Linked DNA regions of Corallococcus sp. EGB. The protein of the gene in region 1 interacts with the protein of each later gene in a pairwise test. Links are inferred from orthologs where the notes say so. Each region holds a gene or a part of one and is shown in the gene's direction. Other genes may lie near its edges. The genes, in order: KYK13_RS15465 and KYK13_RS13345.

Evidence for each region.
Region 2: the proteins of KYK13_RS15465 (region 1) and KYK13_RS13345 interact in binary tests that used the Escherichia coli proteins (3 or more experiments, as listed by UniProt). The link is inferred for Corallococcus sp. EGB from one-to-one orthologs.

Annotation. Positions count from the first base shown.
Region 1 is NZ_CP079946.1:3,686,046-3,693,089, reverse strand. The notes cover bases 1,709-4,707. They hold KYK13_RS15465 (redoxin domain-containing protein), read left to right. Parts: upstream 1,709-2,927; coding sequence 2,928-3,488; downstream 3,489-4,707. Other genes in these bases: KYK13_RS15460 (zinc ribbon domain-containing protein), read left to right, coding at 3,642-4,707; KYK13_RS15470 (heme lyase CcmF/NrfE family subunit), read left to right, coding at 1,709-2,931. Also shown: cytochrome c biogenesis protein CcsA, read left to right, coding at 1-238; KYK13_RS15480 (hypothetical protein), read left to right, coding at 241-411; KYK13_RS15475 (cytochrome c maturation protein CcmE), read left to right, coding at 416-910; more of KYK13_RS15470, read left to right, coding at 907-1,708; more of KYK13_RS15460, read left to right, coding at 4,708-4,877; KYK13_RS15455 (cytochrome c-type biogenesis protein), read left to right, coding at 4,993-5,496; KYK13_RS15450 (tetratricopeptide repeat protein), read left to right, coding at 5,500-6,453; KYK13_RS15445 (GNAT family N-acetyltransferase), read right to left, coding at 6,532-7,044. UniProt on the Escherichia coli protein: Involved in disulfide bond formation. Catalyzes a late, reductive step in the assembly of periplasmic c-type cytochromes, probably the reduction of disulfide bonds of the apocytochrome c to allow covalent linkage with the heme.
Region 2 is NZ_CP079946.1:3,114,725-3,121,739, forward strand. The notes cover bases 1,265-4,234. They hold KYK13_RS13345 (protein-disulfide reductase DsbD), read left to right. Parts: upstream 1,265-2,022; coding sequence 2,023-3,447; downstream 3,448-4,234. Other genes in these bases: KYK13_RS13340 (SPFH domain-containing protein), read left to right, coding at 1,265-1,940; KYK13_RS13350 (tRNA-uridine aminocarboxypropyltransferase), read right to left, coding at 3,463-4,053; KYK13_RS13355 (hypothetical protein), read right to left, coding at 4,050-4,234. Also shown: more of KYK13_RS13340, read left to right, coding at 327-1,264; more of KYK13_RS13355, read right to left, coding at 4,235-4,601; KYK13_RS13360 (RNA polymerase sigma factor), read left to right, coding at 5,093-5,674; KYK13_RS13365 (anti-sigma factor), read left to right, coding at 5,671-6,144; KYK13_RS13370 (zf-HC2 domain-containing protein), read left to right, coding at 6,292-7,015. UniProt on the Escherichia coli protein: Required to facilitate the formation of correct disulfide bonds in some periplasmic proteins and for the assembly of the periplasmic c-type cytochromes.

The DNA of each region.
Region 1 (7,044 bases):
CTCCGTGCGGTGGTGGCGCAGCCTCCACCAGGTGCAGTCCAGCCCCAAGACGGTGGACCCGAACATGGTGCTGCCGCTGCGCGTGGCCGCGTTCGGCATGCTGGCGCTGCTCATCCTCTTCATGGTGCACCGCTACCGCATCGCGCTGGCGGATCGGAAGGCGGAGGTGGCGCTGCCGGACGCGCTGCCCACGGATGATCCCGCGGTGCGCGCGTCCCATTCCTCGAAGGTGGCCTGAACATGACCTCGCTGACGTCGCTGATGCTGCTGGCCCAGGTGGGCAGTGGCCGTCTCCAGGGTGGTTGGGGGTACGTGCAGGCGTGCTACGGCATCTCCGTGGCCGCCTTCGTGCTCTACTCGGTTTCCCTCTGGGCGCGCCGTCCCCGCGCCTCCGCTGATTCGAAGGAGTGAGCCCATGACGCCCGTCAACCGCAACCGCCTCATCGCGCTGGGAGCCCTGCTCTTCGCCGGCGCGGGCCTGGGCTTCATCGCCTTCGGCAACATCGGGGACAACCTCGTCTACTACTGGAGCCCGTCGGAGCTGGTCGCCAACGGGGACAAGGCCTACACGGCCACCATCCGCCTGGGCGGCGTGGTGCAGCCGGGCAGCATCCAGTGGAACGAGTCCCACACCACGCTGGACTTCCGCGTGGCGGACAACGCGCACGCGGACGCGACGAGCGTGCACGTGCGCTCGCTGGAGACGCCGCCGCAGATGTTCCGAGAGAAGATCGGCGTCGTGGTGGAGGGCACCTATGACAAGTCCGGCGTCTTCACGTCCAACCGGCTGATGGTGAACCACTCCAACGAGTACCGCGCGCCCAAGGAAGGCGAGTCCCCGCGCAAGTGGCAGGACACGCTGTCCGAAGGCGCCACCACCGCGGCCGCGACGCCGCCGGGGGCGCCGTGAACGGGATGCTGGGTTACGGGCTGGTCCTCGCGGGCCTGGCCTTCGCGGCGTTCGGCGCGGTCCTGGGACTGGTGGGCGGCCTGCGCCGCAACGACGCCAGCTATCCGTGGGTGCTGCGCGCGGTGTGGGGCTTCGCCGCGTGCATGATCGGCAGCAACCTGGTGATGGTGGAGGCGCTCATCCGCCACGACTTCAGCGTGAAGTACGTGGCCCAGGTGGGCAGCCGCGCCACGCCGCTCATCTACACCATCGTGTCGCTCTGGAGCGCGCTGGAGGGGTCCATCCTCTTCTGGGGCCTCATCATGGGCACGTACGTGGCGGCGTTCGCCTGGGTGCACCGCAAGGAGCACGCGCGCTACATGCAGCTGGCGCTGGGCACCATGCTGGCCGTGGGCGTCTTCTTCGCCTTCCTCATCGCGGGCCCCGCGAACCCCTGGGGCGCGGTGTCGCCGGTGCCGGCGGACGGTCCGGGCCCCAACCCGCTTTTGCAGAACCACTTCCTGATGATCATCCACCCGCCCATGCTCTACGCGGGCTACGTGGGCATGACGGTGCCTTTCGGCGTCGCCGTGGCGGGCCTCTTGCGCGGGGAGATTGGCGAGGCGTGGATGGCGCCGCTGCGGCGCTGGACGCTCATCGCGTGGATGTTCCTCACGCTGGGCATCGTGCTGGGCTCGTGGTGGGCGTACGCCGTCTTGGGCTGGGGCGGCTACTGGGCGTGGGATCCGGTGGAGAACGCGTCGTTCCTGCCGTGGCTGACGGCCACGGCGTTCATGCACTCCACCATGGTCCAGGAGCGCAAGCGGATGCTGAAGCTGTGGACGCTGAGCCTCGCGCTGGCGTCGTTCGTGCTCACCATCCTGGGCACGTTCATGACCCGCTCCGGCATCTTCAACTCGGTGCACTCGTTCACCCAGTCGGACATCGGGCCCACGTTCCTCGTCTTCATCGGCATCCTGCTGGTGGTGTGCATCGGCCTCCTGGCCACGCGCGGCCACCTCCTGGCGCCGGAGGGCCGGCTGTCGTCCATGATGTCTCGCGAGGCGAGCATCCTGGTGAACAACCTGGTCTTCGTGGCCATCACCTTCACGGTGCTGTTGGGCACGCTCTACCCGCTGGTGTCGGAGGCCGTGCGCGGCATCCGCGTGAGCGTGGGCGAGCCGTACTTCAACAAGATGGCGGTGCCGGGCGGCATCGCGGTGCTCTTCCTCATGGGCGTGGGCCCGGTGCTGCCCTGGGGCACGCCGGACAAGGCCACGCTGCGCCGGCAGTTCCTCATCCCCGCGGCGGTGGGCGTGGTCATCACGGTGGCCTGCTACGCGGCGGGGCTGCGCGGCGTGTACCCGCTGCTCACGTTCGGGCTGGCCGGCTTCGTCACCGTCATCACGCTGCGCGAGCTGGTGGTGCCGGTGCGCGTGCGCATGACGGAGCGCAAGGAGGGCTTCGTCACGGCGCTCGCCACCGCGACGGGCAAGGCGCGCCGCCGCTTCGGCGGCTACGTGGTGCACCTGGGCATCGTGCTCATCATCGTCGCCGTGGCGGCCTCCAGCGCGTACGTGAAGCACACGTCCGGCACGCTGAAGAAGGACGGCACGATGATGCTGGACGGCTACCAGCTGAAGTACGTGGGCCTGTCCAGCGGCGAGGAGCCGCACCGCACCTTCGTCGCCGCGCGCCTGGAGGTGACGGCGCCCAACGGCACGGTGAGCGAGCTGCGCCCGCGCATGAACTACTACGAGCGGAGCACGGACCCCGTGGGCACGCCCGCGGTGCGCGAGTCGCCGAAGGAGGACCTCTACATCTCCCTGATGGCCTTCAGCGAGACGACGGGCACGGCGAGCTTCAACGTCTGGGTGTTCCCGCTGGTGGGATGGATCTGGTACAGCCTGCCGCTCCTGCTCCTGGGCACGCTCATCGCCGTGTGGCCGCAGCGCCGGGCCGCGGTGCTGCGCGCGGACGCGCCGACGGTGGGGGCCTCCCCTCCCCTGGCCAGCGGTGACGCCGAGCGGGGTGCGGCATGAAGCGCTGGCGGCTTCCCCTGCTGTTCACCGTGGCGGGCGCGGCGCTGCTCGCCGTGCTCTACCAGGGCTTCGGGCGGGATCCGCACGAGGTCCCCTTCATGCTGAAGGGCACGTCCGCGCCGGACTTCACGCTCAAGCCGCTGGACGGCGGAGACCCCGTGAAGCTCGCGGACCTCCAGGGCCGCCCGGCGGTCATCAACTTCTGGGCGTCGTGGTGCGGGCCCTGCAAGTACGAGCACCCGGTGCTCGAGTGGGGTTCGCGCGAGCTGGGCGCGCAGGCCGTGTTCATGGGCGTCGTCTTCGAGGACACGGAGCCCAACGCCCGCGACTTCCTGCGCCGCATGGGCGCGAGCTTCCCGCAGCTGATGGACGAGCGCTCGCGCATGGCGGTGGACTACGGCGTCGCGGGCGTGCCGGAGACGTACTTCATCGACGCGAAGGGCATCATCCGCGGCAAGCACGTGGGTCCCATCGATCCGCAGACGCTGGCGCAGCGGGTGAAGGAGCTGACCCAGCCCCTGGCCAGCTCCACCGCGGAAGCCGCGCGTCAAAACTGAGTCACGCTGCCCGCTCGGACGGCAGGCCCCCGGGAGCAGGGAGGGACCTCCCGGGGCCGCCTCGCGGCAAGCGCGGCTTCCGTAGTAAGTCCCTGCTGTCGGCGTCGTGCGCAGGGGCTTCCCCCGGCCCCGGTCCCAGCGAGGTGGGCTTCCATGCAGTGCCCCGAGTGCGGTGAGAACGCGGCGGACGTCCGCCTGGCCTACTGCGAGAACTGCGGCGCGAAGATGCCGGCACGCCAGCTCCCGCCCCCTCGCGCGACCAGCGCGAAGAAGAGCCAGCGCCCCAGCCGCCCCGCGTCCGAGCCGGCCTATGCGTCGGAGATCATGGACGAGGAGGAGGACGACGCGCGGCAGGGCCGCGACACGCCGCCCCCGCGTGGCTCCCGCGCACAGCCTCCCCCCGAGGAGTACGAGGACGAGGAGCCGTACACGGGCCCGCGCTGGCTGAAGGACGTGCCGGGCCACTCGCAGAGCGTGCTGGGCGTGGGGCTGGTGGCGTTCTCGTTGGTGCTGTCCATCCTCCCCTTCTTCCCCAGCGTGGGCGTGCTGGGGACGCTGCTGACGCTGGTGGGCTGCGTGGCGCTCGCCGCGCGGGAGCTGCGGCGCAGTGGCGACGCGCCCGGCTGGGTGGACTCCGTGCCGCTGGCGCTGATGCGGCCGGAGGTGCCCGCCGCGTTCACGCTGCTGCTCCTGGCGCTGTCGGTGCGGCTGCTCTCCGGCTTCAACCTGCTCTTCCCCCTCTGGGCGGCGGGGACGGCGCTCATCGCCGTGGAGCAGTACCGGCGGGTCATCGCGGAGCCGGATGGCGTGGGCCGCCACTTCGAGTGGCGCTCGCTGCTGGGCTTCCCCCGGGTGCTGGCGCTGGCGGGCGTGGCGGTGTGCGTGGCGGCGCTCTACCTGCCCTGGGGCAAGGTGATGGCGGACGGCTCGCCCCTGCCGGACAACGCGCCGGTGCCCGGCAGCGTGCGCGCCGGGCCACCGGAGCTGCGCGTGATTCCCACGACGCAGGCCTCGGATGATTCGCTCTACAGCGCGGGGGGCGGCGTCGCGTCGCGCTCGGGCTGGGACCTGCCCCTGTCGGAGCTGCCGCTGCTGGTGCTCCTGTCGGTGCTGGTGCTCGCGGCGCTGCGGCCGGACGTGGAGCGCCCGGCCTTCCTGCGGTGGGCGCCGGTGGGCGCGGTGAGCGTGAGCCTGCTCTGGGCGCTCGCGGGGGTGAAGCTCGCGGTGGGGCCCCTCGCGTTCCTCGTGGGCCTGGGGGCGGTGGGCTTCCATGCCGTGCGCCAGGCGCTGGGCCGGGACGAGCCGGCCGGGTACCTGCCACCGGACGAGGACCCCTACGACCCGGACCAGGACCTGGAGACCGAGCAGGACCCGGCGTACCGGGGCTGAGGCCTTCGGAAGTGCCAAAGGGGGGCTGCCCGAGCGGCGGGCGTGCGGCCCAGGAATCCCTGTGCAATACCCGTCAGGGGGCGGTAGTTAGGGACGGCCCCCGCTGGAGCCCCCGATGAATGCCGTCCTCGTCTCGTTGACCCTCGCCCTGAGCCTTGCCACGGGGCAGTTCGCGCCGCAGCAGGCCGCGAGTGAGCCGCTCGCGCCGGAGCAGGAAGTCCGGGTGCAGCAGCTGGCGAAGAAGCTGCGCTGCGCGGTGTGCCAGGGCCTGTCGGTGGCGGACAGCCCGTCCTCCATGGCGCGCGCCCAGTTGGACAAGGTGCGCGAGCTGGTCTCCGCGGGCAAGACGGACACGGAGATCGTCGACTACTTCGTGGCGCGCTACGGCGAGTGGGTGTTGCTGGAGCCGCGCGCGGAGGGCTTCAACTGGTTCGTGTGGCTGGGACCGGTGGCGCTGGTGCTGGGCGGCCTCTTCGTCATCCTGAAACAGCGTCAGCCCTTGCCCGAGGGCGCCGCGCCCGCGGAAGCCGCGCAGGTCCCCTCCCCTTCCACACCCGCGCCGTCTCCGGACGACGCGGACCCCTACCTCCAGGCCGTGCGCCGGGAGCTGGAGCGCTAAGCCATGCAGCCCGAGCCCACCAACTGGTTGCCCGGAATCATCGTCCTGTCGGTCGCCTTCGTGCTGGCGGCCGCGTGGCTCCTCTACATGAAGATGAAGACGGGGAGCGCGCTGCCGGACACCCCGCCCAGGGCGGACGGTACGGCGGACGACCTGGCGCAGCGGGCGCAGTCGCTCATCGAGCAGCTGCGGACGCTGGAGGCGGAGAAGCACCACTTCAGCGCGGAGCACTACACGGCGGAGAAGGCGCGCCTGGAGAAGGAGGCGGCCGCCGCGCTGCGCGCGAAGGACGAGCACCAGAAGCGGCAGGCGGCGGGAGAGAGGTCACCCGCGCGCAACGTGCCGGCGCCCACGGGCTGGGCGTCGCGCAATCCGCAGCTGGTGGGCGCGATGTGGGGCGCGGGCATCGTGGTCTTCTTCGGAGGGCTGAGCTACCTGCTCGTGTCCGAGCAGAAGCCGCGCGAGGAAGGGCAGATGGGCACGGGCGCGACGCCGCCGGGCATGGCCCAGCAGCAGGCGCAGCTGCCCGAGGAGAACGACGAACTGGAGCAGGCGCGCCAGCGGCTGGCGTCGAACCCGGGCGACGTGGAGGCCGCGTCGATGCTGAGCCACGAGCTCATCCGCCAGCAGCAGTTCGACGAAGCGATGAAGGTGACGCTGAAGGGCCTGGCGGTGGATCCGTTCAACGTGGAGCTGCGGGTGCACCGGGGCGTGCTGCGCGCGACATCGCAGGGCGACCTGCAGGGCGCGGAGCAGGAGCTGACGGAGCTGGTGGACACGTGGCCGGACGCACAGGAGGCGCTCATCTTCCTGGGCAGCCTGTCGCTGCGCCGGGGCGACAAGGCAGGCGCGCTGGCGCATTTCGAACGCTTCACGGTGGAAGTGCCCAAGAACATGCAGCCCCCGCAGCTGGCCCCCGCCATCGCCCAGCTGCGCGCGGAGGTCGCGCAGCCGTAGCGCTACGGTGTGCGTCGTGAAGGGCCGGGCCTCCGGCCCGCCTCCCCACCGTCACCTCGGCCCGTGCCCCCCCGGGCGTCAATGCACCGCGGCCTTCCTCCGACGGAACCGGCGCACCTTCTCCACCAGCGCGTCGGACAGCACCCCCTTCACCGCGTTGCGCGTCTGGCGGGCCCACGCCTCGGAGCGCGTGAACCACCCGCCCGCGAAGCCCGCGCCGTGCACGCGCAGCGACACCGTCTGCCGCTGCTTCGTCACCCAGTCGGACTTGTACGTCTCCGTGCCCCGCAGGAAGTCGTACTCCGTCAGGCCCATCTCGATGGCGTCCTTGAACGTCTCGCCCACCAGCACCAGCCCCACGCTGCGGTTGCGCCACGCCGGGTCATAGCCGGACTGGAAGTACACGAACGTCTGGCCATGGAGGATGCCGTACACGGACGCCACCGCCTGGCCGCCCACCTTCATCGTGTACATCCGCAGCCGGCCCCGCTCCGCCAGCCACTGCGTCGCATCCCGGTGGAACGCCTCCACCCCAGCGCCCTTGATGCCCTGCGACCCGCCATCCGAGGACCAGCGCAGCGCGTGCAGCCG
Region 2 (7,015 bases), 570 kb from region 1 along the record:
CTCCGCTCCCCGGCGACGCGGTGGGTCCGCGCGCAGCGGCAGGGTCTACACGGGCCCACACGAATGTGGACCGGACTGGTCAATTATAAAATCGACCCCCCTCGGGTCAAGGGAACATGGGGCGCAATGCCCCTGTGTCCGACGCGTCGGGTCGAGGAGCGCTCCGGCGGGGTCCAACGCTCCTCCGGAGTGGAGCACTCCGGCTGTGCCGGGTTGGAGCGGGGAGAGCCGAAACGGCGCTTCGCGAGCCCATAAGTGCCCGTTTCGTGGCCCCGCGGGAGATGGCCGGGGGCCTGCACTGGAGCGGTCGCGGAGGGTGCGAACACATGAGCGCCAACGCGAAGTCACAGGCCCGGAGCAACGCCCACGAGACGCAGTCGGAGGGAACGGGGCGGCCGTCGCTGATCCGCCTGGAGGGGGGACTGGAGCGCTCCCGCTACGCGGACGGCTGGCGGGCGGGCAAGCCCGCGGAGGACCCGGAGAAGGTGAAGAAGTGGGGGCTCATCACCGCGCGGCCCAGCGAGTTCCTCATCCACATGCGCCGGGGGCGCGTGCGCGAGGTGAGCGGCCAGGGCGCCAGCTGCTTCAAGCTGCCCGGGGACTCGGTGGCCATCGTGCCCACCAGCATCCAGCGCCTTCAGTTCACCGCGGATCAGGTGACGAACGAGAAGGTGGGCGTAGCGGTGACGGGCCTGGCGGTGTACCGCATCGCGGATCCGCTGGTGGCCTTCCGGATGCTCAACTTCAGCTACCCGGAGCGCGCGCAGGAGAAGCTGGCCGAGCTGCTCGGGGAGATGTTCGTGGGCGCGGCGCGGCGGCTGGTGGCGAACCTCTCCGTGGAGGAGGTCCTCACCCGGCGCAAGGAGGGCATCGCGGCGGAGTTGATGCGCGAGATCGCCCCGGTGCTGTCCGGGAAGGGCCGGATGGAGGACCGCACCGACTCGGGCTGGGGCGTGCTGCTGGACACGATTGAAATCCAGGACGTGCGCGTCCTGTCCTCCGCCGTCTTCGAGCACATGCAGGCGCGCTTCCGCCGCGAACAGGAGCGGCAGGCGCGCGAGGCGGAGCTGGCCAAGGAGCGCTTCGTGCGGCGCGAGGAGACGGAGGCCGAGCGCCTGCTCAACCTCCAGAAGCTCGCCGCGCGAGAGGAGGTCCGCCAGCGCACGCAGGCCTCCGAGGAGCAGGCGCAGATGGAGCAGCTCGCGCAGGAGGCGCGGCTGGCCCAGGCGAAGATGGAGCAGGCGCGCCAGCAGCAGCAGGAGCGCACCGCCGTGGAGCGCGAGGTGGCGCTCGCGAAGCTGAACGCACAGGAGGAGGTCCGCACGCGCACGGAGGCCTTGAAGGAGCAGGCCCGGCTGGAGGCGCTGGCCACGGACGCGCGGCTGGAGGAGGCGCGGCTGACGAGCGAACGGCAGCTCGCGTACAACCGCGCCCAGGGTGAGCTGGAGCAGCTGCGCTGGGAGCAGGAGGCGGAGGCCGCGAAGGCACAGGTGGAGCTGGAGCGGCTGCGCCGCCAGCAGGAGGCGGAGTCCGCGCGCCATGACATCCAGCTGGCCGAGGCCCGGCAGGAGGCCGAGCAGTTGTCCGCCCGGCTCCAGGTGATGCTCGCGAAGCAGGCCATCGCGGAGGCGGAGGCCGGCATCGCGGAGCTGGAGCTGCGGCGCACGCGCGCGCTGCAAGGGCTGGAGATGGAGCGGGCGAAGGCGCTGCGCGACATCGAGAACTCGGTGAGCCCGGAGGTCATCCAGCTGACGCTGGCGCGGCAGCTGCCCCAGGTGGCGGCGGCCTTCCAGCAGAAGATGGGCGAGGTGCACGTGACGGCGGTGGATGGCGCGAATCCCTTTGGCTACATCGCCGCCGCCGTGGAGGGCGTGATGGGGCTGGCGCGCTCCGCCGGACTGAAGGTGCCTGCCTCCCCGGCGCAGCCGCCTGTGGGGTAGCCGCGTCCGCTGCCTCCGCATATAGAAAGGGGCCGCTTCCGGAGCCTGTGCGGTCCGGAGCGCGCGGAGGCGGAAGGCACGCATGGACACGAAGAAGCTGACGCTGGCGGCGGTGGTGGCGGGAGTGGCGGTGGCGGTGGTGCCGTGGCTTTTGCCCTCCGGCCCGAGCACAGGGCTGGACGCGGCCCGGTTCCTGGAGTCCGGCAATCTCGCGTGGGGCGCGCTGGTGGTGTTCGCCGGCGGTCTGCTCACCGCGATGACGCCGTGCGTGTATCCGCTCATCCCCATCACCGTGTCGGTGTTCGGCGCGCGCAAGGCGGAGGCGCGGGGCCGCTCGCTGGCGCTGACGACGTCGTACATCGTGGGTATGGGCGTGGTGTTCAGCGCGCTGGGCGTCCTGGCGGCGAAGACGGGCCAGGCCTTCGGCTCCATGCTGGGCAGCCCCGTGGTGGTGATGGGCCTGGCGCTGTTCCTGCTGTTGTTGGCCTCGTCGATGTTCGGCGCGTTCGAGCTGGCGCTGCCGTCGTCGATGCAGACGAAGCTCAGCAACGTGGGCGGCGCGGGCATCGCTGGCGCGTTCGTGATGGGCAGCGTGTCCGGGTTCCTGGCGGCGCCGTGCACGGGGCCGGTGCTCACGGGCCTCCTGGCCTTCGTGGCGAAGTCCGCGAACACGACGCTGGGCGCGACGCTGCTGTTCATCTACGCGCTGGGCATCGGCGTGCCGTTCTTCCTCATCGGCGTGTTCACGGTGCGCCTGCCGCGCGGTGGCGTGTGGATGGAGTGGGTGAAGAGCGTGCTGGGCATCATGCTGGTGGCGCTCGCGTTCTCGTACCTGAAGGACGCGTTCCCCTGGGCGCGCGACGCCGTGAAGGCGCTGGGCGCGGAGGTGGGCCAGGTGCCCGGCGCGGTGATTGCCGCGGTGCTGGTGGTGGTGGGCGTGTGGGTGGGCGCGGTGCACCGGTCGTTCAAGGAGGGCGCGCGCGAGTTCGGCTTCAAGGCGCTGGGCGTGGCGCTGGTGGTGGGCGCGTTGGTGGTGCGCGGCGGGGCGCTGGACGCGCGGCCCACGGGCGAACTGTGGGTGCGCATGGGCCTGCAGGAGCGCCCCGTGGCGCCGGCCTGGCAGTGGCACCACGTGCTGCCGGCGAAGACGGCCTCGTTCGACGCGGGCCAGTTCGAGCAGGTGCTCGCGGCGGCGAAGCAGGAGGGCCGGCCGGTGCTCATCGACTTCTTTGCGGACTGGTGCGCGGCCTGCAAGGAGCTGGACCGGCTGACGTATCCGTCCTCGGAGGTCATCTCCCAGGCCGAGGACAGCCACTTCCTCACCATCAAGATCGACGCGACGAACAGCAGCGACCCGCTGGACGCGCTGATGGAGAAGCTGGGCGTGGAGGGCCTGCCCACGGTGGCCTTCGTGAACCCGGACGGCACGGTGCTGACGAAGCCTCGCGTGACGGGCTTCCTGGAGCCCGCGCCCTTCGCGGCGGAGATGCGGAAGGTCCTCCAGTAGGAGGCCGCTTTCGCGTCAGAGGTAGTTCTCCCAGCCCAGCCGGCCCCGGCTCGCGAGCACGCGCTCAATCATCAGCTCGTGCAGCGTGAGCAGCGGCTTCGCCACGTCCTCGCCCTCCAGCCGCGCGAGCGCTCCGGCCATGGCCTCCAGCGTGGACATCCCATCCGGATGTGGCGGCTTGCGCAGGCGGCGCGTGTCCGGCGCGGGCGGAGGCAGCCTCAGGCCCGGCAGCCGCCGCAACGCGGGGACGCGCTGCACCATGCGCCGCGCCTGCGCCCAGCTCCCATCGATGACCACGAGTCGCTTCGGCGGAGGCCCCTCCGCCTCCGGTGCGTCCGGGAACAGGAGCCACGTGTCCGGCGCGTCCAGCACCGACGGATCGAACGGCGTCCCCGGCGCGCCATAGGACACGATGTGGCAGCGGGGCAGCGCCAACGCCGCGATGCGGGCGGTGTTGGTGCTCTTCTGCGACTCCTTGTTGTGCCGGATGATGAGCAGCTCCGTGCGCGTGGGCACCACGGGCACTTCCGCGCACAGGCACAGGGCCGTGGGCAGGTAGCACCGCGCACAGCGGCCCGCCAGGTCCTCCGGGGTGCTCGACCTCATTTCGCCGCGGTGCGGTAGCGCTCCATCAGGGCTCGCGCTTCCCGCAGCTTCTCCTCGACGAAGCGGTCGTCCGCGTCCGGTTCGTACTCGGCGTCTGGTGGATCCAACTGGAAGAGGGCGGACAGGCTCGCGGGGGCGACCTCCAGCCACTCGGAGGTGCGGGTGAGCGCGGCCTGCCGGCGCCCGGCGAACGTCTCCGGCCCGTCCTCCGGCCCGCACCGGCAGATGCGCGCCGAGTCCCCGGACACGTCCACGTAGAGTCCCAGCACCTCCGCGTCCACCTCCGCCGCCAGGGCACAGGTGGCCTCGCTGACGTAGGCCGCCATGGCCTGCGCCGCGCTGCGCTCCGTCAGCGAACGCACCAGGTAGACCTGCCACCCGGCCTCCGTGAGCGCCCCGGCCTCGCTCAGCGGCGCCAGCTCCGCCGGCGGCGCCTGGATGCGCGTCAGGAGCCGGCGCACCGGCACCTCCAGCCGCTCCAGCCGTGCGTTCGACGCGGGGCAGAAGAAGACCACGCGGTACTCTCGACTGTCGGCGGCGGTTTCCATGGGCATACGGCGGTGTCCCAAGAGGACCAAAGGACTCCCCAGGCACGCAAGGGGGGAGTTTCACCCGGGCGCGCTTCCCCGGGCCCCGGAGGGCCTCCCGCCCGGCCGGGACGCGACCCGCCGGGGCATGTCCCCCCGCCTGACCCGACCCGCGGGGCCCGCCACCCCACCGTCCGCGGCGGAGCCGCACCCACTCCAACGCTCCCGCCGCCCCCAAGTCGCAGGGGCCGGGCGCTCGCCCATTTTTCCACGCTGATTTTCCGCACCGGGCAGGGCGCACCCACCGGGAGGCAAATCACACCCACGGAGAGGCATTACGCCAGGGAGTGCCTGGATGTCTGTCTATTCCATGCAATGGATTGGCGTCTGCTTGAAGTGTTGCAGCCGGACTGCCCGTCGTGAGGTGCGGTGAAGCGCGCCCGCGTTTGTCGCATCCGTGAGAGAAAAAGAATCCGGCCCTCGGCGTTCTCTGGGGGAAGGGAGGCGGTCGCATGGTGCCAGGGAGGGAGGAGCCGCCGGCCCGGGAGGGCTCGGGAGGGGAGTTCGCCGCGTTCGCGATCCGCCATCAGCCGGTGCTGGTCGCCATCGCGCGCAATGTCTGCGGCAAGGGTGCCAGTGATTGCGACGACCTGGTTCAGGACGTGCTCTTGCGCGCGCTCCTGCAATGGGAGCGGCTCAAGCGCTGGCCGGACCCCGCGCGCCGCGCCTGGCTGGTGCGCGTGCTGCACAACCGGTTCCTGGACCAGTGCCGCCGCCAGGGCGCGGAGACGGACCGCCGGGTGGACCTGCACAACGTCCACATGCTCTTCGAGGACCCGGAAGCCGCGCCAGAGCCCGAGCAGTGGGAGTACGTCACCGAGGACGAGCTGCGTCAGGCCGTGGCCCGGCTCAACGAGAAGCTGCGTCAGGCGTTTGAGCTGCACGCGCGGGGCCTGCGCCACGCGGAGATCGCCCGGCGGATGAACACCCCCAGCGCGGGAACGGTGGGCACCTGGCTCTTCCACGCCCGCCGCCGCCTCAAGGCCATGCTCCACGACACCGCCGAGCGCCGCCGTCAGGAGAGGGAACGATGAGCACCCCGTGTGAGGACCTCCAGCCCTTCCTGGACGGAGACCTGCCCGCCGAGGACCAGCGCCGCATCCGCGGCCACCTGGCCCACTGCGACGTCTGCTCCCGGCGCTTCCACGACCTCCTGCAACTGGAGATGCTCGCCCGGCTCGCGCTGGAGGACGCGGCGGAGAGCGAGCGCTGGGTGTCCGCCCGCCAGGTCCGCGACAGGGTCCCCGGCTCGTGGGACGACGACGTGCCGGGGACCTGGCCCGGGGACGTGCTCGCCGGGCAGGTGCCCCCGCCTCCGGAGCGTGAGGGCCGCGCGTGGCACCAGGGCGCCCGCCGCTTCCGCCGCCGCTGCCCGGGGTGCGCCAACTGCTGCCCCTGGTTCGCGAAGGCGGAGTCGGTGGAGGCCGTGAGCGCCCCGCGCCTGCCGTGCCCACGCACCAGCCGCTCCGGTGGGGCGTCGCTGCGCCCCCGCACGCGCCGCTGACGGTGGCGCTCCGGCCGCCTGCTCCTCCCTGGGGGGCAGGCGAGAAGCCGGCGCAGAACGCTGAGAGCGGAATCCAACAAGGATTGGGTCCGCTCGCGTTTCGCAAGGGACGGGAGGCGGCCGCGCGACTCCGGGCCCTGACGATTGATGGACCTCTGGTGCAAGAAGCTCTACCGGTTCCTCGATGGGGAGCTGGAGTCGGGGGACGAGGAGCACTTCCGGCTCCATCTGGCCCTCTGCCGCGAGTGCGCCAGCGGACTGCATGACGCCATGCAGTTGGAGATGCTCAGCGTCCAGGCCCTGTGTGGCGCGGTGGCCCACAACGACGCGCCGCCTCCGCCCGCGCCCCTGCGGACGCCATCGCGTCTGCGCCTCCCGCGGGGCCGGTGGTGGCAGGCGCTGGGGGCGGTGGTGGCCGTGGGGCTGGGGGCGCTCGCCGCGCTCATGCTCGGGGACGGGTTCCACCCGAGGGACGTATGGCGGGGGGATGCGTCCGCGCGGGAGCTGGAGGCGCGCGTCGCGTACCCGGCCGCGGACCGCTACCTCCCCTATGTCCCCGTCCGGACAGGGGAAGGGGACGGGGCGGACCCGGCGCCGGAACCGCCGGTGTCCCTGCGGGCGTTGGCGGCGCTGGAGGAGCGGGGGGACCTGCACGGCATCGCGGCGGCCTACCTGGTGCGTGGGGAGCTGCGTCAGGCGGCGGACTTCCTCGCGCGCACCGCGCCGTCGCTGGACCGGGACAATGACCGGGCCGTGGTCGCGATGGCGGCGGGGGACTGGCGGGGGGCGCTGGACCTGCTCGAAGGCGTGCTGCGTCAGGCACCGGACCATCCCCAGGCCCTGTGGAACCGGGCCCTGGTGCTGAGGGCCC